DNA from 2 places in the Neoasaia chiangmaiensis genome. Region 1 is predicted to be linked to the other one. Evidence: predicted binding sites of a transcription regulator. Region 1 holds the regulator's gene; the other holds the start of a gene.

What was found. Region 1 encodes LexA, which represses DNA repair genes until DNA is damaged. Its sites were predicted from a motif close to TGTTCTANNTANGTTC; they were not measured.
Region 2: the regulator LexA is predicted to act here: its motif matches at 4,862-4,877, upstream of A0U93_RS13520 (putative DNA modification/repair radical SAM protein).

Annotation. Positions count from the first base shown of each region.
Region 1 is NZ_CP014691.1:993,861-1,009,911, reverse strand. Features, by position in the region: gene A0U93_RS04820 (cation:proton antiporter) at 1-722, shown strand, start outside; gene A0U93_RS04815 (L,D-transpeptidase family protein) at 729-1,223, opposite strand; gene A0U93_RS04810 (response regulator transcription factor) at 1,445-2,158, shown strand; gene xth (exodeoxyribonuclease III) at 2,171-2,965, opposite strand; gene A0U93_RS04800 (dipeptidase) at 3,049-4,065, shown strand; gene uvrC (excinuclease ABC subunit UvrC) at 4,382-6,322, shown strand; gene pgsA (CDP-diacylglycerol--glycerol-3-phosphate 3-phosphatidyltransferase) at 6,407-7,012, shown strand; gene A0U93_RS04785 (hypothetical protein) at 7,099-7,680, shown strand; gene lexA (transcriptional repressor LexA) at 7,697-8,380, opposite strand; gene rpmG (50S ribosomal protein L33) at 8,617-8,784, shown strand; gene A0U93_RS04770 (FtsB family cell division protein) at 8,846-9,160, opposite strand; gene A0U93_RS04765 (dimethylarginine dimethylaminohydrolase family protein) at 9,317-10,165, shown strand; gene eno (phosphopyruvate hydratase) at 10,223-11,503, opposite strand; gene A0U93_RS04755 (DUF3429 domain-containing protein) at 11,662-12,150, shown strand; gene A0U93_RS04750 (OsmC family protein) at 12,153-12,626, opposite strand; gene kdsA (3-deoxy-8-phosphooctulonate synthase) at 12,626-13,450, opposite strand; gene A0U93_RS04740 (CTP synthase) at 13,447-15,078, opposite strand; gene secG (preprotein translocase subunit SecG) at 15,172-15,498, opposite strand; gene tpiA (triose-phosphate isomerase) at 15,527-16,051, opposite strand, start outside.
Region 2 is NZ_CP014691.1:2,848,130-2,864,180, forward strand. Features, by position in the region: gene putA (bifunctional proline dehydrogenase/L-glutamate gamma-semialdehyde dehydrogenase PutA) at 1-232, opposite strand, end outside; gene A0U93_RS13510 (tetratricopeptide repeat protein) at 434-2,185, shown strand; gene A0U93_RS13515 (UdgX family uracil-DNA binding protein) at 2,149-3,627, opposite strand; gene A0U93_RS13520 (putative DNA modification/repair radical SAM protein) at 3,624-4,856, opposite strand; gene A0U93_RS13525 (flagellin N-terminal helical domain-containing protein) at 5,000-6,547, shown strand; gene A0U93_RS13530 (flagellar biosynthesis regulator FlaF) at 6,643-7,041, shown strand; gene A0U93_RS13535 (TetR/AcrR family transcriptional regulator) at 7,080-7,742, opposite strand; gene serB (phosphoserine phosphatase SerB) at 7,978-8,868, opposite strand; gene miaA (tRNA (adenosine(37)-N6)-dimethylallyltransferase MiaA) at 8,911-9,882, shown strand; gene ilvB (biosynthetic-type acetolactate synthase large subunit) at 9,925-11,718, shown strand; gene ilvN (acetolactate synthase small subunit) at 11,718-12,245, shown strand; gene ilvC (ketol-acid reductoisomerase) at 12,245-13,264, shown strand; gene A0U93_RS13565 (hypothetical protein) at 13,371-13,823, opposite strand; gene A0U93_RS13570 (ATP-grasp domain-containing protein) at 14,084-15,187, opposite strand; gene A0U93_RS13575 (hypothetical protein) at 15,215-15,709, opposite strand; gene A0U93_RS13580 (methionine ABC transporter permease) at 15,879-16,051, opposite strand, start outside.

The DNA of each region.
Region 1 (16,051 bases):
TCGCGGTGATTGCCGTGACGATGATCCTGCACGGATTTTCCCTGCGACCGTTGGCGCGTCGCCTGAAGCTCACCCTGTCCAATGAACCGGCACTGGCCATCGTGGGGGCCAGCCACTGGACGCTGGATCTGGCGAGTTGCCTGCATCAGCAGGGCGTGCCGGTCCTGTTGGTCGACAACCGTTCCAGTGCGCTGATGCCGGCGGCGCGGCGCAGCCTGCCGATCCTTCGGGCGGAGTTGCTTTCCCAGTATGGCGAGGAGGCGCTGGAGGAGCGGCCTGCGGATTATCTGATCGCGACCACGGCGGATGGTATCTATAACGGCATGGTCTGTGCGCATATGGCGCCGCATATGGGGCGGCAGCGTGTGTTCCAGATCAGTCCCGGTGTTGCGCGGCTGGATTTCTATCATGGCCTGTCGCGCGATGCGCGTGGCAAGGTTCTGGGCGAGCCTTCCTGGAATTATACGCTGATCGACACGTTGTTCGAGAAGGGATGGCGCTTCGTCTCGACGACGGCGGACGAAGCCAGTGCCGCGGCGTTCGGCAATATGCAGAACCGGCTCGACATTCTCTCCATCCGGCGCGGTATTTCGATTTCCATTCGCTCGGCTGAGGACGAGCAGCATATCGTTCCGGCGCCGGGAGACCTGCTCGTCTCGATGCTGCCGCCGCCGGAAGCCGAATCGCAGCCGGAGGGCATGACGCAGCGGGATGCTGTGTAGGGGCGCTCAGGTCGCGGGGCTCACCTCGATGGCGGCCATGCCGTCGGCGAGCAGCGTGCGCCATTGGGCTTCGGGCAGGGCGATGCAGCCTTCGGTGACGCCGCTGGTGGTGGGAAGGTGAAGGAAGATCGCGGAGCCCCGTCCGGGGACCGGTGGATCGTCGTTCCAGCCGAGCACCGCGATCAGATCGTAGCTGTGGTCGTCGCGCCAGAGATTTTCACACCGCGCATCATGCGGCAGGGTGACGAAGCGATTGTAATCGCGGTGCCTGGGGTCGTCACACCAGCCGTCATGCGGCGCGAGCGGCTCGCAGGGCAGGCTGGTGCGCGGGCGGGCGAGGCGGTCGGCGCGATAGAAGACGCGGCGCAGCGGCAGGAGACCGGGCGGTGTTGCGCTGTCGCCTTCCGACTTGTCCGAACGGGTGCCGTTGGCGCCGATGGCAACGGGAAATTGATGCTGACGGAAGGTTAGAATGCCTTTTCCGTCGCCTATGGCGGTCATTATTGATGAAGTTTGCAAAGAATCGCTCCGGGTTCTCGCTTTTTTGTGAAGTTTTCGCCTAGTGTCCAGACATGGCCAGATCAACCTTAAGGGTGCATTCCGTTGGCTCGCGCTTGTTATCGGTGTAAGGCGCGAAGCGAGCGCGGCATCTGTTTCCGGTGGAGACTGTCCGCAGGGGAGCATCTGCATGCTCCGAAAATTTGATAAGAAAAGAGTACCCGATGGCTGGTCCACGTCCTGTCTTGATTATTGATGACGACGATACGCTTCGGCAGCTTTTGGTCGAACAACTTCAGATCGAGGGTGAATTCGAGCCCATTCAGGCGGTTTCCGTCGCCGATGCCAAGGCAAAACTGGCGGCGACGGGCAGCCGTGTCGATGCCATTCTTCTTGACGTGACATTGCCGGATGGCGATGGCCGCGATTTCTGTGCGGAACTCCGCCGGCAGGGTGTCAGGATGCCGATCATCATCCTGACCGGCTCCGATGACGAGGCCGATGTGGTGCGCGGTCTGGATGCGGGCGCGAACGACTATGTCGCCAAGCCGTTCCGCATTGCCGAACTGCTGGCGCGGCTGCGCGCGCAGCTTCGCATTTTCGAAAACAGCGAAGATGCCGTTTTCACGATCGGTCCGTATCTTTTCCGCCCGTCCTCCAAGCTGCTGCAGGAGCCGGCGCGCAATCGGCGCATCCGTCTGACGGAGAAGGAAGCGGCGATCCTGAAGTATCTCTATCGCGCGGGGCACCGGCCGATCGCACGGCAGGTACTGCTGAACGAGGTGTGGGGTTATAATGCGGCGGTGACGACGCATACGCTGGAGACGCATATCTATCGTCTGCGTCAGAAGATCGAGCCCGATCCGACGAATGCCTCGCTGCTGCTGACGGAGGGCGGCGGTTACCGGCTCGATCCCGAGGGTGGTGCCGTCGCCTGATGGCGGCGATTTCTAGATGGCCAGTTCAATGACGACCGGGACGTGATCGGAGGGGGACTCCCACCCCCGCACGTCCTTGAGGACCGTCATGCCGTTGAGGCGATCGATCAGGTCTGGTGTGAGCCAGACGTGGTCGAGACGCCGCCCCCGATCGGACGCCAGCCAGTCCCGGTTGCGATAGGACCACCACGTATAGAGTTTCTCGCTGGGTGGCACGACATGGCGCATGGCGTCCACGAAGCCGGTATCCATCCAGGCCTGAAGACGGGTCGTCTCCGGTGGCGTGTGGCTGACGATCTTCAGAAGCTGCTTGTGGCTCCAGACATCGTGTTCGAGCGGTGCGATATTGAGATCGCCGACGACGATGCTGCGCCTGGGTGGGGTCGTGGCGAACCACCGTGTGACTTCATCCACGAAATCCAGCTTATGGGCGAATTTATCGTTTTCCGCCGGATCGGGAATGTCGCCGCCTGCCGGCACGTAAAAGTCATGCAGAAGGACGGGGCCGTCCGGCGTCTCGAAGCGTGCGCCGATATGACGACAGTCGTTGCGGGCGCACCAGACCGGCAGTTCGGTCAGGGGCGTGAAGGGCAGGCGTGAGAGAATCGCGACGCCATTGTAGCCTTTCATTCCGGCGTAATGGACATGTGGAAAGCCCAGCGCCTTGACCCCATCGAGGGGAAAGAGAGGATCGGGGACTTTTGTCTCCTGCAGGCAGACGACATCCGGTTGTCGTTCGGCCACCAGGCGTTCGAGCAGGGGCAGCCGAAGCCGCAATGAGTTGATGTTCCATGTGAGCAGGCGCATGGACTGATGGAATCGATGAGAAGCGCACGAATGGCAAGGGTGTGTCTTGTCGAATTTCGCGAACGGCCCCATTTGTGACGGCGATGAACGACGATACCCGACAGCACGATGCATTGCTGACTCTCGATACGCATATCGACATTCCCTGGCCGGACAGGGGTGACTTTGGCGACGACACCGTGACACGGCAGGTCGATCTGCCGAAGCTGCGCAAAGGTGGCCTGAAGGCTGTCTGTCTTGCGGCCTACATCCCGCAGGGCCGCCGCAACGCCCTTGGGCACGATCAGGCGTGGGTGCGCGTCGAACAGATGTTGCGGGTCATTGGCGGGTTGCCGGATGCGGTCGGCGACGATCAGGTTCGGTTGTGTGGCACGGCGGAATCGGTTCGGTCGGCGGTCGCGGCGGGAGCTGTTGCCATCGTACCGGCCGTCGAGAACGGATATGCGATCGGGGATGATCCGGGGCGTGTCCGGCAGCTCTATGCGCTTGGGGCCCGTTACATGACGCTGACGCATAATGGGCACAATGTATTGGCCGATGCCGCCATTCCGCGCGCCGATCTGGACGATCCGGTCGCGTTGCATGGCGGTCTGTCTGCATTGGGGCGTGAGGCGATCAGCGCGATGAATGATTGCGGCATGCTGGTGGACATCTCGCATGTCTCGCGGGATTCGATGCTCCAGGCGGTCGAATGTTCCCGCACGCCGGTGGTGGCGACACATTCCTGCGCACGGGCGCTGTGCGATCATCCGCGTAATCTGGACGATCGGCAACTGGATCGTCTGGCCGAAAGCGGTGGGCTGGTGCAGGTCACGGCCATGTCGTCGTTTCTCAAGGCACCGGCGCTGGGTCGCGCGACGGTCGACGATCTGGCGCATCATGTCGCATATATCGCCCGGCGTATCGGCGTGGCGCATGTGGGCGTGTCATCGGATTTCGATGGTGGTGGCGGAATCGAGGGATGGTCCGATGCCGCTCAGGGCGCCAATGTCACGGCTGCCTTGGTGCGGCAAGGCTTCACCCCGGAAGAAATCGTCGCGATCTGGGGGGGGAACTTCCTGCGCCTGATGGAACTGGCAGAATCGGCGCGTCGTGGGTAAACAGGCGCCGCTCGAACAAAACGGGACCGTGCAGCGGAGTCACAGACAAAATTTGTCCACGCCAGGAACGCTGCCGGGATTGACTCTCTTTATTTCCAGGGTTTTGCGAGACGAAGGTCCGGTCCGCGCGTCAGATTTTTACTAATTTGCTGGATTTTCAACGGGTTGAATTTTCCTGCCCAAAAATTAGGCAAATTGAGGCGGGTGCGATGAAACCGCGCCCGTCATCAATCTGTCATCTCTTCTCCCACAGAGTTATCCACAAGTTTGGTGGATGAAGTCCGGTGGTGATGCTGGCGACAAGTTGGATGATGTCATGAGTGATTTGCTGCATCAGCCTGCCGACGTGCAGGACAGGGCCTTTCAGGAAGCGACGCCCGCCGGGGCGTCCGCGAATGGCCTGCGCGGGGTCGATGCGATCAAGGAAGCGTTGAAGACGATTCCGTTATCGCCGGGCGTCTATCGCATGTTGGGCGCCAAGGGAGAAGTGCTTTACGTCGGCAAGGCGCGCAGCCTGAAGAAGCGCGTGACATCCTATACCCGGCCGCAGCAGTTGCCGGAACGCCTGCGGCTCATGATCGCCTCGACCGTGACGATGGAAGTGGTCACGACGCATACGGAAGCGGATGCGCTGTTGCTCGAGGCCAATTACATCAAGCGGATGAAGCCGCGCTTCAACATCCTGCTGCGCGACGACAAGTCCTATCCCTGGCTGATGCTGACGGAGAACCACCCGTTCGCGCAGATCACCAAACAGCGGGGCAAGCCCGTGAAGGGTGCGACCTATTGGGGGCCGTTCGCGTCGGCGTGGTCGGTCAACCAGACGCTCAATCTCATTCAGCGGAGTTTTCTGCTGCGTTCGTGTAGCGACTCCGTCTTCAACAGCCGCACGCGGCCCTGCCTGCTGTATCAGATCCGCCGGTGCTCCGCCCCCTGTGTGGACCGTATCTCGCAGGAGGACTATGCCGGGCTGGTCGAACAGGCCAGGCAATTCCTGTCGGGCAAGAACACGGAGTTGCAGCGCGAACTGGTCGTGCAGATGGAGCAGGCCGCAGAATCGCTGCAGTTCGAGCGTGCGGCGGCCATTCGCGACCGGATTCGTGGTTTTGCCAGCATGCAGAATTCCGGCATCGTCAATCCGACGACGATCGAGGATGCGGATGTGGTGGCGGTCTGGCAGGAAGCGGGCCAGACCTGCATTCAGGTTTTCTTCATTCGAGGCGGTCGCAACAACGGCAATCGTGCTTTCTTCCCGGCGCAGGCGGAGGACGAGGCGGCGGGCGATGTCCTGTCGGCGTTCCTGTTGCAGTTCTACGATGACAAGCCGCCACCGCCGCTCGTGCTGGTCAATGCGGACCTGCCGGAGCAGGCCCTGATCGAGGAAGCGTTGAGCATCCGTCGCGAGCGAAAGGTCGAGATCGCACGACCCCAGCGCGGCGAGAAAAAGGACGTGCTGGACCATGCGGCACTGAACGCGCGCGAGGCTCTGGAACGGCGTCTGGCCGAGAGTGCGGGGCAGCGGCGGTTGCTGGAGGGGGTGGCGACGCTGTTCGACCTGCCGGACACGCCGCGCCGGATCGAGACGTATGACAACTCGCACATCATGGGCCAGAACGCTTACGGTGTGATGGTCGTCGGTGGGCCGGAAGGGTTCAACAAGCGCGCCTATCGCAAATATCTGATTAGGAGCGACATGGCCCCTGGTGATGATTTCGCCATGATGCGCGAAGTGATGGAGCGCCGTTTCGGCAAGAGTGCGCGCACGGAGGATGGCGACCGCCCGGAGGACTGGCCCGATCTGTTGCTGATCGATGGTGGGCTGGGGCAGTTCAATGCCGTTCGGGAAATCCTCACGGGTCTCGGTGTGACGGATGTGCCGATGGTGGCGATTGCCAAGGGGCCGGATCGCGATGCAGGCCGGGAATGGTTCCATATGGAGGGGCGGGAGCCGTTCCAGCTGCCGCCGCGCGATCCCGTTCTGTATTATCTGCAACGACTGCGGGACGAGGCGCATCGCTTTGCGATCACAACGCACCGGGCCGGGCGTTCAAAAGGTTTGCGTCAATCGGAGCTGGATACGATTCCCGGCATCGGCGCGGCGCGCAAACGGGCGCTCCTGAACCATTTCGGGTCGGCACGCGGCGTGAAGCAGGCGGGATTGCAGGAACTGGCTGATGTGGCGGGCATCAATTCCGAGACGGCACGCACGATTTATGGCCATTTTCATCCGGAATGGACGCGCGGTGCTGAAGCATGAAGAAAAAAAGTGATGCCTGCCGAAAGGGTATCGGCCCGGCGATCCGTGGTATCCGACGGTAGGGTTATGCGTTAGGATCGAACCATGCTGACGGACTTGCCGAATGTTCTGACACTTCTTCGCATTGCCGCCATCCCGATCCTGGTGGCGCTTGTGGCGATTCGGCAGCCGGTTGCGGATCTGGCGGCCTGCCTGATTTATATCGCGGCCTGCATCACGGATTATCTCGATGGTATGCTGGCCCGGCGCTGGCACCAGAATTCCGATCTTGGCCGCATGATGGACCCGATTGCCGACAAGTTGCTGGTCGGTGCGCTTCTGCTCACGCTTGCCGGTTACGGAAGGCTGGCGGCGGGCTCGCTGTTCGCGGCCATCGTCATCATGCTGCGTGAGATACTGGTGAGCGGTCTTCGGGAATATATGGCGTCGCAACGGGCGACGTTACCGTCCACGCGTCTGGCGAAATGGAAGACCGGCATTCAGATGGTGGCGATCGGCTTCCTGCTGGCGGGCGATTCCACCGGGCGACTGATTGGCCTTTCGTTCCTGCCGGTCAGCACGATCGGTGGCGTGTTGTTGTGGATTTCCGTTGGGCCGACACTGGTGAGTGGCTGGGGCTATCTGACGGCCGGTGTTGCGCGGATGACGGGACGCGTCCGGCAGACAACAGCCGCAAAGCCTGCACCCTGACTGTTTGCAATGATTGTTGTTACTGCTCTCTGGCGCCCGGCGAATTGTGCCGGTAAGTAAATGACTGCAAATAGTGGGAGCATGACATGCGGAAAGCCGCTCTGCTGATACTGCCTATCGTTTTGAGCGGATGTTCCGGTTTCGGCAAATTCCTTCACGATACGGCAACATTGCCTGGCGAGAACCCGAATGGGCCGAGCGGCGACTCGGAAAATCTCGAACGGGCACGTGGTCATGATGTTCAGGCGATGCCGATACTGGCGCAGCCCGGCAATATCTGGCCTGGGGCACCGCAGCCGCTGCCGACATTGCGTGACGTCGAAAACAGCCATGGCGGCATCGCCGCGTCGCTCGGCGATCCCAATACATATTACGGCAACATGACGGAAGGCGGGTCGCTGGGGCAGGACGGACAGCAGATGCCGGAAGGAAAGTCGATCAGCGCTGGTGAGACCGACGACATGCGCCATGGCGTGCATGACTTTTCCGGCGCGGGCATACCGTCAACGCCGGAGTTGCCATCTACCGTGCCGGACAATGCCCGGCATTACGGCGCCACGCCGCGGAAGGATACGATCGTCATCCCCAATGGCGACGGCACGAGTACATTCATCGCGCCGGACGGTACTGTTTCGGTTCGCAAGGATGGAGCAGCGCCGCAGCACTGAGCCGCGGCGCCAGCATTCACTCGTAATGACGGAACAGGCCAATGAGGCGGCCCTGAATGCGGATGCGATCGGCGGGCACGATACGCGTCTCGTAGGCGGCGTTGGCAGGTTCCAGTGCGATGGCGTTACCGCGGCGGCGCAGGCGCTTCAACGTCACTTCCTCACCATCGATCAGGGCGACGACGATCTGGCCGTTCTCGGCCGTGTCGTCACGGCGGATGATGACGGTGTCGCCATTGAGGATTCCGGCCTCGATCATCGAATCACCGGAAACCTCAAGGGCATAATGCTCTCCGTGGCCGACCAGTGTGCTGGGGACCTGGATCTGTGTCCCGTTGTCGCGGAGTGCCTCGATCGGCAGGCCGGCTGCGATCTTGCCGTAGAGGGGAAGGGACACTGTGGGGGCGACGCCGTCGTTGGCCACGCCGCTGAGACGGGCGGAGAAGTCCCCCTGAATGACGTTAGGCGTAAAAGCTGCCGTCTCGGTATTGGGCAGGCGTACGACTTCCAGCGCGCGGGCACGATGATGATGGCGGCGCAGGAAACCCCGCTCTTCCAATGCGGAGATGAGACGATGGATGCCGGATTTGGAGCGCAGTTCCAGCGCATCCTTCATTTCGTCGAAAGAGGGCGAAAAGCCGGTACGGCGGAGGTGGTCGTCGATGTAGAGTAACAACTGGTGCTGTTTGCGGGTCAGCATGGATGCTCCTGCGGCAAACCGGTCCGAGTCGGAATGGCAGTCAATAACCGGTTTGTTCTACATAGGTTCCTGTTTCGGTCCTCGCAAGTCATTTTCCGGTCGAATTTGACGTTTTCCTGGTCAATGGCGTGCGGAAAGACTTGACCTGAGCCCCTTGTATCAGCATTTTGCGCCCAACTTTCATCAACGCTGCCGTCCCTGTCGCGCGCAGCGACATCAGCAGCTTCGAGGTTCCCATGGCCAAGACCAACGTCATTCAGATCCGTCTCGTTTCGACGGCGGATACGGGCTATTTCTACGTGACGAAGAAGAACGCCCGCTCGGCGACGGGCAAGATGGAAGTGCGCAAGTACGATCCGGTCGTGCGCAAGCACGTGGCTTTCCGCGAAGCGAAGATCAAGTAAGCCCTGCGCTTGCGGAACCGAAAAGGGCGGTCCTTCGGGGCCGCTTTTTTTATGTCCGGGGTCAGTAAAGTTTGTCGTGCGGCCCGTAGGGAATCACGAGATCGCCGGTGCGGGCAAGGTTGAGCATGGCACGCGCCCGTTCGTCCAGCATGTCGGCGTTGAGCGCCCGCTCGTCCAGACTGGCGACGCGACGTTTCCAGACGATCTGTTCATCGTTGGCGTCGCGCTGGGCCTGGAGGGCCTGCTCCCGAAGCTGAAGCTGCTGGTGATAGGCATGAATGCCATGGTCGCCCTGCATGGCGTTCCAGCCGAAATAGGCGGTCAGGCCGAGGAAAAGGGCCGGGGGGACGATCGCGCGCACGGCGCGCCGAAACATGCGGACGACTTTCACGAGGTCTCTTTTCCTACCAGGCGGATATTGGCGAATGGTCGCCTGTTCATGTCATAACGCAAACCATGCCGTGGGCGCAAAGAATGTCTCGCATGGGCGTCGATATCGGATGATGAGCAAAAACATCTCAAAGGATAGTCAATGAGGCCCCATTTTCTGCTGGTCGATCCCGGACATTACGATGTTTCCTATGCCATCAATCCCTGGATGGACCCTGAGCTTTGGGCCCGTAATCCAGCCGAGAACGCGCAGGGTGCCCGACGGGGTTTCAACGCCTTGCATGCCGCCCTGGAGCGTGCCGGCGCGAAGGTGACGGTTGTGTCCGGTCAGGAGGGACTGCCGGACATGGTGTTCCCGGCCAATGCCGGTATTGTGTTCGATGGCAGGGTTCTGCCCGCACGCTTCCGGTTCTCCGAACGACGTGGCGAGGAGCCATATTTCCAGAAAATTTTCGAGGACATGGTTGCCGACGGCACGCTGACGGAGATTGTGCCGCTGCCCGACGGCCTTCTTCAGGAAGGCGCGGGGGACTGTCTGTGGGACCGAAGCCGGGGTTTCGCCTGGGTCGGTTATGGGCAGAGATCGGTCGAGGAGAGCGTGGCGGTCATTGCCGAGACGTTCGGTATCCGGGTCGAGCGCCTTCCGCTGGTGACGGAGCGTTTCTACCATCTCGATACCTGTTTCCACGTTCTGCCGCGTGGTGAGGTTCTTTATTATCCGCCCGCATTCTCCGCCGAGACGCAGGCGCGGATCGCGGCGATCGTGCCGCCGGAGCAGCGTATCGTGGCCACCGAGGAGGATGCGCGGCATTTCTGCGTCAATGCCGTTGCTTTCGACGATCAGGTCATCATGGCGGCGCCCCCGGCCTCGCTGGTCGAGCGGCTCTCGGCGCTTGGATACACGGTATCGGGCGTGCCGTTGCAGCCCTTCATGCTGTCGGGCGGCGGTGCTTATTGCATGACGTTGCGGCTCGATAACGTGACGCGTTGAATAAAAAAGGAGGAGCCGATCGGCTCCCCCTTTTTGTTTTGCTGCCGGCGTTATCGTTCAGTTGCGGCGCAGGATCGTGCGACCGGCATACTGGGCGGCCGTCGCGAGTTCGTTCTCGATACGGATCAACTGATTGTACTTCGCCGTGCGGTCGGAGCGCGAGAGCGAACCGGTCTTGATCTGACCGCAGTTCGTCGCCACCGCGAGGTCGGCGATCACCGAGTCTTCCGTCTCGCCCGAGCGATGGCTCATGACACAGGCATAACCGACGCGATGGGCGGTTTCCATGGCCTGCAACGTCTCGGTCAGGGTGCCGATCTGGTTGACCTTCACCAGGAGCGCATTGGCGGCGCCTTCCTCGATGCCGCGGCGCAAACGCTCCGTGTTGGTGACGAACAGGTCGTCGCCCACGATCTGGATTTTCTTGCCGAGCGCGCGGGTCAGTTCCACCCAGCCTTCCCAGTCGTCTTCCGCCAGACCGTCCTCGATCGAGACGATCGGGTAGCGGGCGGCGAGGTCGCTGAGATAGGCGACCATGCCGCCCGCATCGAGATCCTTGCCTTCGCCGTCCATTTTATAGCGGCCGTCCTTGTAGAACTCCGTCGCGGCGCAATCGAGCGCGAAGGTGACGTCCTCACCCAGACGATAGCCGGCGGCTTCCACCGACCTGGCGATGAAGCCCAGCGCTTCGTCGGCCGATTTCAGGTTCGGCGCGAAGCCGCCCTCATCGCCGACATTGGTGTTGTGTCCAGCGGCGGCGAGGTTCTTCTTCAGCTTGGCGAAGATCTCGGACCCCATGCGCACGGCGTCCATCATGGTGGGTGCGCCGACCGGCTGGATCATGAATTCCTGAATGTCGATCGGGTTGTCCGCGTGCTGGCCGCCATTGACGATGTTCATCATCGGTACCGGCAAGGTGTGGGCGAACACGCCGCCGACATAGCGATAGAGCGGGACGTCAAGTTCAAGGGCCGTGGCCTTGGCGATGCCCAGCGAGACGGCGAGGATCGAGTTCGCGCCCAGGCGCGCCTTGTTCGGCGTGCCGTCGAGATCGATCATCGCATTGTCGATGGCGATCTGGTCCGAGGATTCGGCGCCCTGTAGCGTCTCGAGGATTTCGCCTTCGGCGAAGGCGGCGGCGTTCAGCACGCCCTTGCCGCCGTAGCGGGACATATCGCCATCGCGCAGTTCCACGGCCTCATGCGCGCCTGTGGAGGCGCCCGACGGCACGGCGGCACGCCCCTTGGCGCCGGAGGACAGTTCGACTTCGACTTCGACGGTGGGATTGCCGCGGCTGTCGAGGATTTCCCGCGCGACGATATCGACGATGGCGCTCATGATGATGCTCCCTTACCGGTTGGACGCATTTTGTATGATACGGATCGCCTGTTAAGCCGTTGTGCGGGAAGGCGATCCGCATTGCCGCGCCACAAGGCGTTGTGACTGCGTTTCTGTCAACTGCTATCAGGGTCCCGAAGGCCTGAAGGATCGATATCGTGAAAAGACTGCCGCTGCTTGCCATCGTCCTCGGATTGGGTGGTCTGATTCCCTTCGTCGGACTGGCGGTGGCGATCCTGTTCGCCGGCACGCTGGGACCGGTGCCGCGGCTGGGTATGGCCATGCTGACCTATGGCGGCGCTATCCTGTCATTCCTGGGGGCGGTGCATTGGGGGCTGGCGCTGGAGCCGCCGGCGATCATGTCGGGATCGGGCACGCAGAAGCTGGATCGGCAGCGGCTGTTATGGGGCGTCGTGCCGTCGCTCTGGGCCTGGCTTGCGCTCTATGCCGGCGTGGTCTGGCATGTGCGGGCCGGGTTGGCGTTGGAGATCGCCGGATTTCTGGCGACGATCGCCGTGGAGCGCGCCGCTTACCGTCGCGGTGCGCTGCCGCCGGGTTACATGATGCTGCGGCTGGTGCTCACCACGGTGGCGGTGCTCTGCCTGGGCGCGGCGTTGTTGATGCCGCTTGAGAACTACGCGATCTGAAATCAGGCCGTTTCGAAAACGGGCTTGCAGAGAACCGGAAAGTTGACCGAGCGGGCGATGAAGCAATGGGCATGCGCCTGCTCATGCAATGCCGTCGCGCGTGCCAGATCCGTATCGGTGGCCAGCGTGATACGCGGGCGCAGCGTCACGTTCGCGAATTTGCCGTCGCCGTTGGGCGACTCGATCATGGTGCCTTCGGCATCGTCGACATAGGCGAGAACATTGACGCCCGCTCCGGCGCAGAGGCCGAGATACCAGAGTTTGTGACAGGCACTGAGCGACGCCAGCAGAAGCTCTTCCGGATTCCAGCAGGTCGGATCACCCCGGAAGCTCGGATCGGCTGAACCGTGGATCGTCGCCTTGCCTTCGGCGGCGATGTCATGATTGCGCCCGTACGTGTGGTATGACGTCGTGCCATGGCCGTGATTGCCGGTCCATGTCACGGTGACCTGATAGCTGTGGCGCCTGTCATGCATCAGGATGTCTGCTTGCTCAGGGCGTCGAAGGCTTTCAGGCGGGTGAGAAGGGCGCGCATTTCGTGCAGCGGCACCATCGTCGGGCCGTCGCTCGGTGCCTTGTCGGGCTCCTGATGGGTCTCGATGAACACGGCCGCCACGCCGATGGCCAGCGCGGCACGGGCGAGAGCGGGCACGAATTCCCGCTGGCCGCCGGATGCGCCCCCCAGGCCGCCAGGTTGCTGGACGGAATGCGTGGCGTCGTAGACGACCGGATATCCGGTCTGCGCCATGATCGGCAGGCCGCGCATGTCGTTAATCAGCGTGTTGTAGCCGAAACTGGTCCCGCGCTCGCAGAGCATGACGCGCTCGTTTCCGGTGGACGCAATCTTCGCGGCAACGTTGGCCATGTCCCACGGAGCGAGGAACTGGCCCTTCTTGACGTTGATGGCCGCGCCCGTCTCACCGGCGGCGAGAAGCAGATCGGTCTGGCGGCAGAGGAAGGCCGGAATCTGCAACACGTCCACCGCCTCGGCGGTCGGGCGGCATTGTTCGGGACCGTGCACGTCCGTCAGGACCGGGCAGCCGAATGTTTCGCGGATGCGGGCCAGGATTTCGAGGCCCTTGGCCATGCCGATGCCGCGCTGGCTGTTCAGGGACGTGCGGTTCGCCTTGTCGAACGAGCTTTTGTAGATCAGCCCGATGCCGAGATCGCGGCAGAGTTCGTGCAGGGCCGACGCCATTTCGACGGCATGGGCCTCGGATTCGATCTGGCACGGCCCGGCGATCAGGGTGAAGGGTCGGCTATTGCCGACGGCCAGTGTGCCAATATGGATGTCGCTCATACGAGGCGGGCTTTCTTGACGGCGGCTTCAACGAAGCCCGCGAAGAGCGGGTGCGGCGCGAAGGGCTTCGACAGATATTCGGGATGATACTGCACGGCCACGAACCACGGATGATCGGGGTATTCGATCACTTCCGGCAGGACGTCGTCAGGCGACATGCCTGAGAAGCGCAGGCCGGTGGCTTCGAGCTGTTCGCGATAGTGAACATTGACCTCATAGCGGTGGCGATGGCGCTCACGCACTTCGGTCGTGCCGTAGATGGTCGCGGCGCGGGAACCTTCCGCGAGCTTGGCCGGATAGGCGCCCAGACGCATCGTGCCGCCGAGTTCGCCATGTTCGCGGCGGCGCAGCAGTTCGTTGCCGCGCGCCCATTCCGTCATCAGGCCAACCAGTGGCTCCTCTGTCAGGCCGAATTCGGTGGAGGAGGCCTTGGGCAGTCCGGCAAGGGAGCGTGCGCATTCGATGACGGCCATCTGCATGCCGAAGCAGATGCCGAAGAACGGGATGTTGCGCTCGCGTGCGAAGCGGACCGCTTCGATCTTGCCTTCTGATCCGCGTTCGCCGAAGCCGCCCGGCACGAGGATGCCGTGGACGTTTTCAAGCTGCATCAGGGCGCTTTCGGATTTCTCGAAGATTTCCGATTCGACCCAGTCGAGCTTGACCTTCACGCGGTTGGCGATGCCACCGTGCAGCAGGGCCTCGATCAGCGATTTGTAGCTGTCCAGAAGTGCCGTGTACTTGCCGACGACCGCGATGCGCACTTCGCCTTCCGGGCTGCGCAGGGCATCGACGATCTTCTCCCAGCGGCTCAGATCCGGGCTGCCCTCGGTCGGCAGGTCGAAATAGCGCAGGACCTCCTTGTCCATGCCCTCCTTATGATAGGAGATCGGGCAGGCGTAGATGGTGTCGACGTCGAGTGCGGCGATTACCGCTTCCGGGCGCACGTTGCAGAAATTGGCGATCTTGCGCCGCTCGTTGGCGGGGATCGGGCGATCGGAGCGGCAGAGCAGCATCTGCGGCTGGATGCCGACATTCTGCAGCTCCTTGACCGAATGCTGGGTCGGCTTCGTCTTGAGTTCACCGGCGGCCGGGATGTAGGGCAGCAGGGTGAGGTGGACGCACATCGTCTGTGCGTGGCCGAGATCGTTGCGCAACTGGCGGATGGATTCAAGGAACGGCAGGCTTTCGATGTCGCCGACGGTGCCACCGATTTCGACCAGGACGAAATCGTAGCCTTCCGTCCCGGCGACGACGGCTTCCTTGATGGCATCGGTGATGTGCGGAATGACCTGCACGGTGGCGCCGAGATAGTCGCCGCGCCGTTCGCGGGCGATCACCTCGGAGTAGATTCGCCCGGTCGTCGCGTTATCGGCCTTGCGGGCATGGACGCCGGTGAAGCGTTCATAATGGCCGAGGTCGAGATCCGTCTCCGCGCCGTCGTCGGTCACGAAGACCTCGCCGTGCTGATACGGGCTCATCGTGCCCGGATCGACGTTGAGATAGGGATCCAGCTTGCGCATGCGGACTTTGTATCCGCGTGCCTGGAGGAGGGCGGCCAGCGCCGCCGAGGCGATGCCTTTGCCCAGAGAGGAAACCACACCGCCGGTGATGAATACGAACCGCGTCATGGACGGCTGTCCTACACTGGAACGCGGCGGGAGGGAACAACCGATGCAGCCGGTTGCGTCGGATTCGGCGCAACCGTGGCGATCGCGCGACTGTTAGTGCCGGGCAGGTGCCTGCTGCGCCGGTGCCTGTTGCGCGGGTGCCGTCTGGGCGGCGGGCTGCGCCAGGATGTCCTTGCCGCCGGCGCCGGAGGACGCGCCGCGATTGAGCACGGCGAGCAGCAGGCAAAGGATCATGAAGATGCCGGCGAGCACGGAGGTGGTGCGGGTCAGCAGCGTGGCCGTGCCGCGCCCGGTCATGAACGAGCCCATGCCCTGGCTGCTACCGATGCCCAGGCCGCCGCCTTCGCTGCGCTGGATCAGCACGGAGGCGATCAGGGCGATGGTGACGAAGAGGTTGAGGACGAGCAGCAGGGTGGTCATGCGGGTCTTTCGGCAAGAAGGCGAGGTATCAGGAGAGCGCTTCCTGAGCCGCGAGGGCAATGCCGAGGAACGAATCCGCGGCCAGGCTGGCGCCGCCGACCAGAACGCCGCCGACCGAGTTGATGGACAGGATCGACGCGGCATCGCGGGCCGTGACGGACCCGCCATACAGGATCGGCACCGATTTGTCATCCGTTTCCAGATGTGCCGCGACGGCGGCGCGGATATGCGCGGTGGTTTCCTCGATTTCCTGGATCGATGCCGTGCGGCCCGTGCCGATCGCCCAGATGGGCTCATAGGCGACGACGCCACGGAAGTTCGCGGGCAGGGAGGTGGCGATCTGGGCGCTCAGACGTTCATGCGCTATGCCCGCGTCGCGCTCTTCCGACGTCTCGCCGATGCAGACGATCGGGGTGAGATCGGCTTCGATGGCGGCGCGCGCCTTGGCGTTGACGAGTTCGTCCGTTTCGAAATGGTGCAGGCGCCGTTCGGAATGGCCGACGATGACATATCGGACATTCAGATCGGCCAGCATGGCGGCGGAGATGTCGCC
Region 2 (16,051 bases), 1.6 Mb from region 1:
AGAACGTCTGCATCAAAGCCTCGACGCCATTGCCCGCGCCGCGCGTGCGGAGATTCTGCGCCAGCATCAGCGCGGTGGCGTCGGCCTCGGCGGTTTGCCGTGGCGTCAGCTTGGCGGTTTCGAGAAGCGCTGCCATGCATTGTGGCTCCGGCAGGCGCCGTGCCTGGGAAATGGCGTCCCGAAGGGCGCACGGCTCCGGCTGCGAGGCGAGTAAACCGGCGAAAACGTTCATGGCTTCTCAGAAAAAAAATACGAGGAGGGCGCAGGCATATCGAAACACGCCTGCATGTCTTGCGATGTAGAGGATCGTCGCCGGTTTGAAAATCAGCGCGGCATGGGCAACGATCATTATGACGGCATTTTTCGATTAAGAGTTATTTAAGCCGGGCCCGGCATACTGCCCTTTCGATGGGAAAAGGTGGGAAGGGCTCGCGTGCGCAATCCTCATGACTGTAGCGTTACCAATGCGTCTGACCGGGATGCGATGCGACATCAGGCACGCTGCCACCTTGCCGCCCGGGAGTTCGTTGCGGCGCGTCGCATGGCCGTGCGCGTTCTTGCATACGATCCCGAAGACCGGGAGAGTTTGTCGATCCTGGGCGAAGCACATATGAAGGCCGGAAAGCCTGTCCAGGCATACGCGCCGTTGAAGCGTCGGCTGCGGCTGAAAGATGACTTCCCGATCCGTTTGCTGTTCATCGCATGTCTCGAGCTTTTGAAGCGCGGGGAGGAAGCGACTGCAGAGCGGCAAAGGGCACTGGAGACGTTGCCATCGGCAGGTCATGCGCATTTCCTGTTGGGTATGCTCTTCGAATCCGCCGGCGATCAGCATCAGGCAGAGAGGCTGTATCGAGGCAGTCTCGAGATCGCGCCGTCAGTCGCAGCGGTCCAGCATCGGCTGGGATGCCTGCTTGTCGTTCAGGGGCATCTCGCTTCCGGCATCGACTATCTTCGGCAGGCCATCGAAAACGATCCGACCCGTGCGCTGTACCTTGTCGATCTCAGTTCCGCGCTGGCCGGGCTGGGCGATTTCGATGCGGCGCGCGGCGCTGCGGAGAAAGCGCTCGCAATGGGCCCCGAGACGCACGCGGCGTTGCACAATCTCGGCCATGCCATGCTGAATCTGGACCGGGCAGCCGACGCGATCGGGATTTTCGATCAGGCGCTACGGCATGACGCCGAGCATCCGGCGACACGGTTTTCCCGTGCAACCGCATTTCTGAAGGCTGGTCGGTACGAAGAGGGGTGGCGGGAATATGAGTGGCGCTGGCGCGACTGCCAGCGACCGCGTAACGATATCAATGCGCCGATATGGTCAGGGGAGGACTTGTCGGGACGCCGCATCCTGCTGCATGCCGAGCAAGGCTATGGTGACACGCTGCAATTCGTGCGGCTGGCGTCCACGGTCGCGGCGCTGGGTGCCGAGGTCACGCTTCAGGTGCCTCAACCGCTCGTGCGTTTGCTAAGTGATGTGGTCGGCGTCACGCATGTTGTATCGGCGCTGACGCCCTGGATGACATTCGATTTTCATTGCCCGCTGGCGAGTTTGCCGCTTCGCGTCGGATTGACTGTCGCTTCCGTTCCTGACGCATCTTATTTGAGCGTGCCGCTTACTGAGCGTGTCCGGCAGGGAAACGCGGTCCGAAACCATATGGCAGGCAATGCCGCATGGCCCGATCTGATCGTCGGACTCGTCTGGGCAGGCGATCCGCGCCCGGGTCAGGCGCGGGCGCACATCATCGACCGCCGTCGGTCGGTCGATCTTGCCAGATTGGCGCCATTGTTCACCGTTCCCGGCGTGCGTTTCGCAGGTTTTCAGTTAGGTGCGGCGCGGGAACAAATTGAGACGTCGGGACTTCCGGTCGTGGACGTGACCGATGGAATTCTGGACTTTGCCGATACGGCCGCACGTCTGTCGGGCATCGACCTGTTGATTGCCGTCGATACGTCGATCGTCCATCTTGCGGGCGGGCTGGGCATGCCGGTCTGGATGATATCCCGCTTCGACAATTGCTGGCGGTGGATGGAAAACAGAAGCGACACTCCCTGGTATCCTGGAATGCGCATTTTGCGACAGTCGCAACCGGGTGATTGGGACAGCGTCATCGAGGAGGCGCGAGAGCTTCTGACGCAGTTCTCACAAATCTATCATGCTTCCGCACCGGCGAAGTCCCGCGTGGCATGATCCCGCAGCCATTTGGAGGCCTGCTGCAAATCGGCATGGAAACGTGCTTCTTCCGACTGGCGGCGTTCCGCGTCCGGAAGACGAAGCAAATATGAAGGATGTATGGTTGCCAGCCGTGCGGTTCCGTTCTCCATGATCGTCAAACGACCGCGGGATTGTGCAAGAGTCTGGTTGGTGAGTGATTTGAGCGCCGTGGCGCCTAGCGTTACGATCAGCGATGGTCTGACGATGGCGATTTCCTGCCGGAGCCACCAACGGCAGGCATCGACTTCGTGCGCGGTCGGCGTCTGATGGATGCGGCGTTTCCCACGTGGGGCAAATTTGAAATGTTTCACGGCGTTTGTCAGATAGGCCGAGTGGCGGTCCAGACCTGTATGCCGCATTGCGGCGTTCAGCACCTGACCCGCGGGTCCGACGAAGGGCGTTCCTTTCAGGTCTTCCTGATCGCCGGGTTGTTCGCCGATTATCATCAGTCGGGCGTGATCCGGGCCAGTGCCCGGCACCGTTTGCGTGGCATGGCAATGCAACGCACAGCGACGGCAGGCGGTCAGATCGTGTCTGAGTGACGGCAGGTCGATCGCGTCGCTACCGATATCGACCGGCTGTGCCTGCCGTTCGGTCAGACGCTGGTGAAATGCAGGTGCTTCACCGCTTGTCTGTTGGGCCATCGCCAGAACACGGGCCTCGGCTGTAGCAAGAAGATGGGGAATGGCCGACGCCTCAGGCAGGTTCTTCCAGTAACGTTTCGGCATTTCGGCGCGCATCGCCTTGGTCTTGATGCGCGCGGGATTGAAAATCGATTCATAGTAGGTCAGCCAGAGTGCATCCATGTCATCGCTGATGGCGGGCTGTGCGCAGAGTTCCAGTGAGATGGATGATGAGGTGCCGTCCCAGGCGATTGATCCTCTCGGCGTCAGGATGACCCAATCCATGTCAGCGAAGCGCGCCGTGAAAAATGGAGCAACGACTTCGAGAATATGGTGCTCAGGCTCGAACCACGCCAGAAATTGGCGACGATCGCCCGCGGGCGAAAGATGTTCCCGAAAACGCAGGAAAGCTTTCATCTTATGCGCATCGCGCCGCACCTGATGTTGCATGCGATATGCCCGTACGACATCGCTATCGGTCTTGATCGCCATCAGGTTCGGTTCCGCCTGGCTTCTCCAGGCCAGTCGATAGGCGAGAGTAAAGCGATCCGGATCGCGATGCCGAATGACATCCTCCAGAAGCTTCAGTGTCGAGGGGCGCAACGTGATCTGTGTTCTGACCGGCGGGCATTGGGTGAGGTCGGTTTCGTTCATGGTCGACCACAGCATTTCGTCCTGACCGGCCAGCCGCCATTCGATCTGTTCCGGCGTGATTTGAGCCTGCAAGGCCTGTCGCGCCTGGTGCCGCCACGTTTCGAATCGACCGTTATCGGCTTGAGTAAGGGTGAATTTCATAACAGTGACAATTGTTTTGGCTGGGGCAGAAACAGTGTTCGCAGGTCGCGGCGATCCGTCAGAGCGCTCGGCGACCATCCAGGCGCATGAACAAATGGTTTCAGTTTGCGGAGCGATACGTTCAGGCGGCTTAAATCCTCCAGGCGCAATTGACGATGCCGGCGGGAGGACAGAATGGCCGAGACGGCACGTGGCCCCAATCCCGGCACGCGAAGCAGCATTTCGCGACTGGCGCGATTAAGATCGAGCGGAAACAGCGCACGATTATCCAGCGCCCAGGCAAGCTTGGGATCGAGGTCGAGATCGAGCATCCCATCGGGACGCGAAGCCGTGATCTCATGAAAATCGAAACCATAAAAGCGAAACAGCCAGTCCGCCTGATACAGGCGATGTTCGCGCTGTAGTGGTGGCTGCATTGCCGGAAGAAGGCTGGATGCTTCGGGAATAGGGCTGAAAGCTGAATAATAAACGCGTTTGAGGTGATATCCGCTATAAAGTGACGCGCTGCTGGCCAGGATGGCGCTGTCGTTCGAGCTATCGGCACCGACAATCATCTGCGTGCTTTGCCCACCGGGCGCGAAGCGGCGTGCGACCCGACCGGTAAGGCTCTTGTCGCGACTGGCTTCGATATTCTGTCGCATGTTTCCCATCGCCGTCCGAATGCCGGACGACCGTTTTTGTGGGGCGTATTGAGCAAGGCCTGTTTCGGTCGGCATCTCGACATTGATCGAGACACGATCGGCATAAAGTCCGGCTTCTTCCAGCAGATGTGGCGCGGCGTCCGGGATTGTCTTGAGATGAATATATCCGCGAAAATTGTGTTTCAGCCGCAAGTCGCGTGCGACGCGTACCATCTCCTCCATCGTGTAATCGGACGAGCGGATGATCCCTGACGACAGGAAAAGCCCTTCGATATAGTTCCTTCTGTAGAACTCCAGGGTAATGAAAATCACGTCCTCGACTGAAAATCTCGTTCGTTCAACATTCGATGAGGACCGATTGATGCAATAGGCACAATCATAAATGCAGAAATTCGTCAGCAAGATTTTCAAGAGTGAGATGCAGCGGCCATCCGGCGTGTAGGAGTGGCAGATACCGCTGCGCGCATTCGACCCCAGGCCTCCCGATTGGCGGGAGTCGCGTTTTTCCGCACCGCTTGACGCACAGGAAGCGTCATACTTTGCGGCATCTGAAAGAATGGCGAGGCGAGCGGAAAGCGTTTTCTTCATAGCGAAGTTCACCATATGTTCTTATTCGGAAAACACAAAGAAAAAAGCGTGGGCCCACGGCATCGTAAAAACTGTTGGGAATTTGTTAACCGATTCGATGCTCATCTGGCTCTGCAAAAAATTGCAAAAGCGGAGAAAATTCCATGAGCCTGTCGATCAACACCAATAATGCCGCAATGGCGGCGCTTCAGAGCCTTAACCAGACGACCGCAGCGTTAAATCAGACGCAGAACAGGGTTTCGACCGGCAAGGATGTCAATTCCGCCTCGGACAACCCCGCGGTCTATGCGATCTCGCAGTCGATGAATTCGCAGATTGCGGCCCTTTCGGGTGTTCAGTCGGGTTTGCAGTTGTCCGGCCAGGTGTTGAATACGGCATCGACACAGGCCTCGAATATTTCGATGGCGCTATCGAGTTTGTCGCAAAGCATTATCACCGCCGAGTCGAATGGCTTCAACGCCAACACCATGCAGCAGCAAATCAACAATACGCTGTCGCAGATCGATTCCTACGCCAACAGCGCGACGATGCAGGGAATCAACCTTCTCTCCGGCGCCACTGGTAATGGGGTGAAATACACGTCGATCTCGACGGCGCAGGACGTCAACGGCACGCTCTACACACAGAGCGGCTTCAATGCCACGTCCGCAGGGTTGGGGCTGGCAGGTCTGAATATCAATCAGCAGGGCGCTTCCATCGACTTGGGGAAAGACCAGTTCGTCAACGCGGATTCGGGAACGACTGCGGCTGCGAGTAATCTGCAAATCAAAAATACCGCTGCGACGGCGAGCACCGGCACAGCACAAAATCCGGCGATCAGCTACAATTTCGTCATGGATAATCATGGGGGAACCGGCAGTTCGACCGGGCTTTCGTCGAATGCCACCATTGGTGCTCAACTGGCTTCGGCAATCGGCATTACGACGGCGGCAAATCTGACGGTCGGCACTGACGGTACGATTTCGGATACGGATACGTCGGTCACCCTTAGCAAGCAGTCGACCGATAGCAGCGGCAATACGACTTATGCCTTCAGCAATGGAACGTCCATCACCGCGTCAAAGGATGCCAGCGGGAATACGACGTTTACCGCGTCGACTGCCTTCGACGCGAATGGTAATGCAACGGCTCAGACCGTTGTCGTGGATGTGAACACCAAATCGGCGTCGGCTCTGCCCTCGACCGCGACGACGGGGTCGAAAATTTCAGCGCAGACCCAGGCGCAGACCGATTTGTTGACGACCGCCATGTCCAACGCCGGCTTTCAGGTGACAGCGGATGCCAACAATACGCTGACAATCAGCGGCAACAATATTGATGGCACATCCAATCTGCCTTCGTTCGGAAAAACACTCAATGATTCATCGGGTGCGGCCGTGACAACGGATGTGACGGGATCGGCGGCAAGCGGGTCACAAATTGCACTGGCGACCGTGCAGGCAGCTATTACGAAAATGGGCTCGATTTCGGTATCGCTTGGATCGAGCACGAATCAGGTCTCCCAGATACAGACCTCGGTCAGCAGTTTGTCGAATGCGCTGACGACCGGTGTGGGTGCGCTGACCGACGCGGATCTGGCTGCTGAGAGCGCCAAACTGACGTCGCTCCAGACAAAACAACAACTTGCAATCCAGTCGCTCTCAATTGCCAATTCACAGTCTTCAACCCTATTGAGTCTCTTCAGGGGCTAACAACCAAAGCCGCCTCGAGAGGTAATGCCGATTGGGGCGGCTCAATGAGCAGCCGTATTTCAGAGAAAATTCAAATTTGATATAAAGGCATAAAATTGAATTACGCGGTCTCGAGGTATGTCCGGCAGACGGACAGTGGTCTCTCTTCGAAGGATGTCGAAATTGACTCCTTTAAAAGAGCGAATAATCTTCTTCTCAATGCCGGCACAGTGGACGAGCGGCGTTCGGCGCTTCGTATCAATTATATGATGTGGAGTATTTTGACGCGCGGCGTGGATCGGACCGACAATCTTTTGCCGGATTTATTGAAAAAAGACCTGATTAGCCTGGGCGGGTGGGTCATGAATTTCAGCAATGCCGCGTTAAACGACTCAAGCGATCTACAACCTTTGATAGATATCAATCGGGATATGATTGATGGTTTGAATCAATCAAAAGAGGTTGCTCAGCAAAAGTCAGAAAGACATGACGGCGTTTTCGGAATGGCAGTGTAGTGCCAGCATGAGGTGATTGTTGGTGGCAAAGTCCACGTTCAGGACTGGACAGGACCGTATATTTTCAGAAAGGCATCCCCTGTCTTTCGCGCAACTTCTTGAATGGCCGCCTTGCTGCAATCAACGGGAAGCTCTAGTCGCCGACGTTGAATAATTCGTGTCTGGCACAATGCGAAGAATTGCTCGGCTGCGAAAACAGGGTCATCTATCGCGAGATTGCCTTTTTTGCTCTCGTTTTCAAGCCATGCCGACATATTCCTCAATACGATGCCGGAACCGTAACGCCAGAAGATGTCCGCCAGATGAGGAAATTTGGGTGCTTCGGAAACAATAATTCGATACATGCCCACCGGGCTTGGGCTAATTAGGATAGTGATAAATTCAGCAGCAGCCGTAACAAGTGTTTCTGCACAATTTCCTTCAGGCGTTGAAATGCGCTCGAACATCGTTGCAAGTTTGAGTCTGCTGAGTTCATCAATTAGCGCAGCAAAAAGATCGGCTTTATTTTCAAAGTGATTGTAGAGCGTGCCTTTTGAGACCTTGGCGCGTTGCGCGATCTGGGACATCGACGCGCCTTCGTAGCCATGTTCCAGAAAAACGGCCTCTGCGCCGCGCAAGACCTGTTGACGCTTTGCACAAAAGTGTTGCGTTGCCGACGCATCCTCCGGGTTTGAAGCAGAGTTGGCGAAGTCGTCAGGCATCAGAATAGGGGTCCGTGATATATGAAAGGCGCACAAATTGAGCGCAGGAAGATCATTCAGATCTTTCCTATGCTGACCGAACCGGTCGATCAGCGCAAGAATTAATTGTCCGATCGGTCAGGTGCGTCGTGTGCGGCGGGCTGCTGGGCTTGCGCATAATCGAGGAAGGCAAATCCTTAGGCTTTGACCGCTACGGCCTGATTGCATCCAAGATGCGCAGACAACGCAGGTCACATCACGAAACGAATGCCTGCGCTGGATAGCCTTGTGCAAAAAGATGCGCACGCAGGCCCGCATGATTGACCTGCGTTACGATCTCCTCGCGAACGTGTGGCTTTGCGTGATATGCAATCCCCAGCCCGGCTGCTCTCAACATGGGAAGATCGTTTGCGCCATCACCGGTGGTCAACGTGGCGCCTAACTTGACGCCTCGTTCCGCCGCAAGGCGTTCGAGATGCTGAAGTTTGGCATTGGGGCCCAGGATTGGTGCTGCCAGCTCTCCGGTCAGGACACCGTTCCGTATGGCAAGTTCATTTCCGTGATGCTCATCGAAACCGCACGCCGCAGCAACATGATGGGTGAAATAGGTGAACCCACCCGAGACCAACGCCGTGCGTGCGTTATGTGCTTTCATGGTCTGGACCAGCGTTTTTGCGCCGTCCTGAATGACGAGCTTTTCGAGGACTTTTTTCAGGGTGTCGGCGTTTTTCCCTTTTAGTAACGCGACGCGCGCCTGAAGCGCCGCATCGAAGTCCATTTCGCCGTTCATCGACGCCTCAGTGATGCGCCGCACCTCGTCGCCACATCCTAAGAGATCCGCAAGATCGTCCAGCGTTTCATTCTTCAGGATCGTGCTGTCCATGTCGGCAACCAGCACGGCCTTGCGGCGTCCACGACTTTTCAGCAGCAGCGCGTCGACCTGATGTCGTGCGAAACTTGCGCGCAGCGTCGCTGCCGACGGCGAGCCGGCACCGGGTGCGGGGCAGGGGATGTCGACCGCTTCGCCCGGCGAGAGGATGTTGGGCTTGGCGCCCTTCACCATGTTTCGCGCAACGTCGATCACCGCGGTGGGAAGTGTGCCGTTTTCACGATTGGCGACAAGAGTCAAAACATAAGGAAGGGTCATCTGGGCTCGAAAACTAACGACGATTATGGCAGGGGATGCGCCATGACACACTCCCGGATCGCGATCATTGTGGCGGGACCGACCTGCTCGGGCAAGTCGGCGCTCGCGCTGAATCTGGCAACGCGGTTCGGGGGACATGTTCTCAATGCCGATTCAATGCAGGTTTATCGCGACTTGCGCGTTCTGACGGCACGCCCGTCGGAGCACGATGAAAACGCTGCCCCTCATCGGCTTTACGGTGTGCTGGATGCGGAAAAGGCGGGCAGTGTGGCGTGGTGGCGCTCGGCGGCGCTTGACGCCATGGCAACTGCCTGGCGTGCCGGTGCTGTGCCGATCCTGTGCGGGGGCACAGGCATGTATCTCCGGGCACTCACGGATGGTCTGGTCGAAGTGCCGGATCCGGGGGCATCGGCGCGGGAGGAAGCGCGTACGATGATTGAGGTGGAGGGCGCGGCATCCGTCCATGCGCGGCTGGCGGCAGTGGACCCGGAAACGGCAAGCGGCCTTCGCGCCACGGATGGGCAGCGGATTGCGCGCGCCTGGGAAGTCTGGCGCGGTACGGGGCATGGTCTGGCATGGTGGCGGAAGCAACCGGGTCTGCCGCCTGCACCCTGCCGGTTTCTGGCCGTGCGTCTCGATCCCCCGCGCCCCTTGTTGCGGGAGGCAATCGCAAAGCGATTCCGGACAATGCTCGACGAGGGAGCGTTGGCGGAAGTGGATGCCCTGATGGCACGCGATCTTTCATCCGCCCTGCCAGCCATGCGTGCGCATGGCGTGCCGGAATTGATCGCTTACCGTCATGGGACGATCGGTCTGGACGAAGCGCTGGAACGGGCAGTCCTGGCGACGGGACGCTACACGCGCCGACAGGCGACATGGTTCAATCATCATTCTCTGGCAACTGACGAAGACACATACATTTCGCGCGATAGATTCGACCCGTCTGCGCAACTTTCGAAAAGAGAATCAGATAAAATAGAAATTTTCATACATGAGCGATTGACGTGCGTCTAAGCACCGCCTAAACCCGCCCGCTCAACCAGAGGGGTGCGATCAATGGACGCGTCGATACGACAGGATGAACGGAACACACCAGCGCTGAATGGCGCCGAGGTGCTTCTGCGCGTCCTCGTCGAACAGGGTGTCGAGGTTATTTTCGGCTATCCGGGCGGCGCCGTGCTGCCGATCTACGACGCGCTCTTCAAGCAGGATAGCATACGGCATGTGCTGGTGCGGCACGAACAGGCTGCCGTGCATGCCGCGGAAGCCTATGCGCGCTCGACGGGCAGGGTGGGCGTGGTGCTGGTCACCAGCGGTCCGGGTGCCACGAATGCCGTGACGGGTCTGGTCGACGCGCTGATGGATTCCATTCCTGTAGTCTGTTTGTCGGGACAGGTGCCGACGGCGCTGATCGGCAATGATGCGTTTCAGGAAGCGGATACGACCGGCATCACGCGTCCTGCGACCAAGCACAATTACCTGGTCAAGCGGCCGTCCGACCTGGCGCCGATCGTGCGTGAGGCTTTCGAGGTGGCGCGTGGCGGTCGGCCCGGTCCGGTTCTGATCGACCTGCCGAAGGACATCACGGTCGGCAAGGCGCCCATGCCGGCACCCGGGCAGGGTCGGCTGCACCGTCTTTACAACCCACGTCTGGATGCGGACCGTAACGCGCTGGCGCAGACGATCGCCGCGATGAAGCGTGCCAAACGACCGCTTTTTTACACGGGCGGCGGTGTCATCAATTCCGGGCCGCAGGCTTCAGCCGCGCTGCGCGAGCTTGCACGACGCACGGGTTTTCCCGTCACTTCGACATTGATGGGATTGGGCGCGTTCCCCACCACCGACAGGCAGTTCCTTGGCATGCTGGGCATGCATGGCAGTTATGAAGCGAATCTGGCGACGCATGGCTGCGATCTCCTGATCGCGCTCGGCGCGCGTTTCGACGATCGCGTGACAGGACGGGTTGATGCGTTCTCCCCGGATTCATTCAAGGTGCATGCCGATATCGATCCGTCCCAGATCAACAAGATCATCCGCGTGGACGTGGCGCTTCAGGGCGATGTCGGGCGCACGATCGAGGCGTTGCTGGCCGCCTGGGATGGCGATGGGCAGGATATTTCCGAATGGTGGGCGCAGATCGAGGCGTGGCGGGCGCTCGACAGCTTCGGTTTCGAGCAGGACAAGAAGGCCGATGCCATTATCAGGCCGCAATATGCCGTCCGGCGTCTGTATGAACTGGCAAGCGCCACCGGGCGTGACACGTTTGTGACCACGGAGGTCGGCCAGCACCAGATGTGGGCCGCGCAGCACTTCCAGTTCGACAAGCCGAACCGCTGGCTGACATCGGGCGGTCTCGGGACGATGGGTTATGGTCTTCCAGCCGCCGTGGGCGCGCAGGTGGCCAATCCCGATGCGTTGGTGATCGATATCGCCGGTGAAGCGTCGACCCTGATGAATATTCAGGAACTGGGGACGATCGCGCAATATCGCCTGCCGGTTAAGCTGTTCATCCTGAACAACCGCTATATGGGCATGGTCCGGCAATGGCAGGAATTGCTGCACGGTTCACGGTATTCGCAGTCTTACAGCGAGGCGCTGCCCGATTTCGTGCGACTGGCCGAAGCATTTCATGGAACGGGGCTTCGTGCGACGTGCGTCGGCGAGCTGGATGGCGTGATCGAACGCATGTTGGCGCATGACGGTCCGGTTGTCGCCGATATCTGTGTTGCGCAGGATGAAAACTGCTACCCGATGATTCCGTCGGGCGCGCCGCATAACGAGATGTTGCTGGGCCCGGATGCCGAAGCCAATGCCGCAAAAGTGACGCAGGAAGGGATGATGCTGGTCTGATGTCCGACGATATTCAAACAGCCGTTATCGCGGTGCTGATCGAGAACGAGAGCGGTGCGCTGGCGCGCGTCGTCGGGCTGTTTTCCGGGCGCGGCTACAATATCGAGAGCCTGACGGTTTCGGTCGTCGATCCGGCACAGTCCCTCTCCCGTATCACGATCGTGACCTCGGGCACGGCGATGGTGATCGCGCAGATCAAGGCGCAGCTCGCCCGGTTGATCCCCGTGCATGGCGTCAGCGATCTGACGGCCAGCGGGCCTTATGTGGCGCGCGAGATGGCTTTGGTCAAAGTTGTCAGCCATGGCGAGTCACGCACCGAAGGCATGCGCATCGCCGACGCTTTCCGGGCGCGCATCGTCGATACGACGGCGGGCTCGTTCGTTTTCGAGATGACGGGCGCGGCGGAGAAGATCGACGCGTTTGTCGAACTCATGCGCCCGCTGGGTCTGGCCGAGGTATCGCGAACCGGTATCGCCGCCATCACGCGCGGGCCTGAAACCTTTCATTCCAACCAGGAGTCTTTCTGATGCGTGTCTATTACGATCGCGACGCCGATCTGGGTCTGATCAAGAGCAAGAAGGTCGCGATCATCGGCTACGGCAGCCAGGGTCACGCGCACGCCAACAACCTCAAGGACAGCGGCGTTCCGGAGATCGTCATCGGCCTGCGTCCTGAGTCCTCGGCGGTGAAGAAGGCGCAGGACGCCGGTTTCACGGTGATGAGCCCGTCCGAAGCCGCGGCCTGGGCCGATGTCGTCATGGTGCTGACGCCGGATGAGGGCCAGGGTGCGCTCTATAAGGAACATCTGGAGAAGAACCTGAAGCAGGGCGCGGCACTGGCATTCGCGCACGGTCTTTCCATTCATTTCCGCATCATCGAGGCCCGTCCGGATCTGGATGTGTTCCTGATTGCGCCGAAGGGGCCCGGCCATACGGTTCGCTCCGAATACCAGAAGGGTGGCGGCGTGCCGTCGCTGGTGGCGGTTGCGCAGAATGCATCCGGTTCGGCGCTGGAAATCGCGCTGTCCTACGCATCGGCCAATGGTGGTGGTCGCGCCGGCATCATCGAGACCAGCTTCAAGGAAGAAGTCGAAACCGATCTGTTCGGCGAGCAGGCCGTGCTGTGCGGTGGTCTTGTCGAACTGATCCGCGCGGGTTTCGAAACGCTGGTCGAAGGCGGTTATGCGCCGGAAATGGCCTATTTCGAGTGCCTGCACGAGATGAAGCTGATCGTGGATCTGATCTACGAAGGCGGCATCGCGAACATGAACTATTCGATCTCGAACACGGCGGAATACGGCGAATATGTCACGGGGCCGCGCATCGTCACGCCGGAAACCAAGGCAGAGATGAAGCGTGTGCTGACCGATATTCAGGATGGCACGTTCGTGCGTAATTTCATTCTGGAGAACCAGTCCGGCGGTGTGGGCTTCAAGGCCATTCGTGCCCGCAACGACGCGCACCAGATCGAGAAGGTGGGCGAGAAGCTGCGCGAGATGATGCCCTGGATCGCCAAGGGCAAGCTGGTGGACAAGGCCCGCAACTAAAATCTTGCCGATTGAATCGGAGAATGAGCCCCGCACCAAGGTGTGGGGCTTTTTTATGCCGGGCGCCTCTCGGTCAAAGAGGTTCGTTCGACACTTGCGATCGTCGTCAGGCGGCTGATTTGCTTCGGCGTCGTCTGGCCGATGGTTGATCGTCGGATTTGAGCAGCGACTCAAGGCTGCCGATACGCCGCTTGAGGGATGCGATAAGCTGGCGCCGTTTGCCGTCAGCATATTCCTGTGCTTCTTCCCGGGTGAAGAAGCAGTCCTTGCCCAGACGAAAGGCGTGGCTGCCGTCCTCCGGCGTGAACCAGCCATCGTCGCGCGCGGTGCCGCGCACGGCCTGCACGTTGCGACGCAGCGCATGCTTTGTCAGCCAGACCTCCTGCACCTTGTTGGCGTCATCGAGATTGAGGCGGCGAATGGCTCCGGAACTGGTTTTCTCCGCCCAGAGAGCCGGCGCAATGTCTGCGGTGGAACGGCTCCTTTTTTCCTCAAGGCGCGGGGATCGCCGGGTTGCACCTGTTGCGGGCGAAATGGTCAGGGGAATCGAACGTGTCATGGATATTCTCTGGAAATAATTGGCTTTTCATGGCGCCGAAGCCGGACTGTTGACTGGCGATGGGGCGGCGCTTGTCAGGCAGGGGACGATCAGCCACCACGGCGAGGCATCGCTGGTGCTTTCGTCGTCATTGCCTGCCCGGGCTTACCTCGGGATGGATATGCTGCGACACGACGGCGACACAGGACATGATGAGGGCATCGCGACGGTCGTCGGATACGAAGCAGTGTGGGCGGACCGACATGTCATCCGGGGTTGTCTCACTCGCTTTGGGGATAGGTGGCGATCAGCGCGGTCTGTCGACGCCATTGCCACAGCATGTTCATGGTGCCGGCGCCGCGATGGCCGCGTTTCTTCATCAGGTCGCCGATGCGGAACGCGCGTCCGTAGAAGTCGAACTGGATGCGGTAGATATCCAGCAGGTTCTTTTCGGGCGACCACATATGGATGGGTTCGGAACCGATGCCATTGACCTCGATGATCTGAAAATCCTGACCGGCCCGCAGGCTGTCGATTGATCTGAAGCGGAGATCGATCCGCCCATGATGAAAATCCGGGTAGGACTGGGCAATCCTGTCGATGCGCTCACTCAACTGGCGGGAGACGAGGGACGTAGCATCCCGAAATTGCGATCCCTTGGAGTGATTGCCGGTGAAAACGAGACGAACGCGCTCTCCCTGCTTCGGAATCGTATCAAGGCGTCCTGTCAGTCTCGGGAGATAAATGTGCGGGACTTTGCCGGCGCGCGGATGCGCCAGCACGAGATCGCGTAACGTTCTCACGCCATCTCCCGTCACTTCCGGGGGCGACTTGAAAGTCATCGACAGGATGCGGCCATGCTGTTCGGTCGGCTGGCGCGAGTAGAAGATGCCGGCCTCGTTCTCGTAGGGGATGAACGCCTGCAGCATGACGAGCGTGTCATCAGCGTATTGGCGCAGCGTATCCCGTAACTGTTCCCGGCTGGAGACAAGGCGCACACCGGCCCCCTTGCAGCCGATATCGGGCTTCAGCACGACCGGAAAAGAGAAACCGGCCGCGCTCATTTCCTTAAGTGCCGTTTCGAAGGCTGCGGGGCCTGTCGGGAAGGTGCGCCAGGGCGCGACATGACGCGTGGCGTCTGGGCCGCCCTGCGCCAGGATTTCGCTCTTGCTCTCGTTGCAGAGGCCGCCGCTCGGGATATGAGGGTTGGCGAGCGTCGCCACGGCGAAGTCGCGATAACGCAGACCAGACAATATCCAGAAGATAACCAGAGGGCCATAGATGACCCATCCTGGAAGAAATTCCGAAGGCGACAGCACGCGTTCCATACGCGCATCCTTGTCCGACACCGAAATTCGACCTGCGTTTCGAAGCGCGTCACTCATGACGGATGGCCGGCAGTCGTCTCGTGGTCATGCAGCATAGGGCAGTTCACGGTCTCGAAGCAGAAAAGGTGCATCGAAAGACGCCAGCGTTCGAAGGACAGTGGTGAAATCCTGTTGCGTGCCCGGAAGGAACGACAAGGTGCGCCGTATATGGCCGCTGGGTGCGATCAGATAGGCTGCATGTTCCTCGATCGGTGGCTCTGCGGGGCCCAGTTCCATCTGCGGACCGGCCCAGATTTTTTCGATCTTCCGCTGTGGATCGGCGACGACATGCAGGCCGCCGAATTCCGCGCCAGCGGTGACGTGGCCCTGCGGAACCGTGTGGGGTGCGCACAAGCCCAGCAGACGAACCGCGTTGCCGTCGACGGACGCAATGCCGCAGCGCAGGCTGGCTGGTGTGAAATCCGCAGGGCGGGTCAGGACAACGCTCCATTTCTCCCGCCGCCATGCGTGGAAAGTCGTCGCGCGCCCTGCGATGACGAGGGGAAACTCGGGTGCGCGCCAGCCGGGGAACAGTCCCATTGTAACCTCTCCATCAAGCGCTACCGCGCGGCAAAAGACAGGCCGCAATCGGCGATGGATTGGATAAAACAGAACCTAATCGTGTTTGTAAAGAAAAAACGCCAAAACGGTGAGTTAACCAATAAAAACACTTCAAAAAACAGTTAAATGGCAACGATGTATGGAAGCATCAGCGCAGGCGACGCGACACCCCTGTGCCGATTGCCTGGATAGCGCCGACGAGAAGGATAAGGACGCCGACCACGCTGAGCATGACCGTGGTGTTGAAGCGTTGATAGCCATAACGAATGGCGAGATCGCCCAATCCGCCGGCGCCAATCGTGCCGGCCATGGCCGATGCGC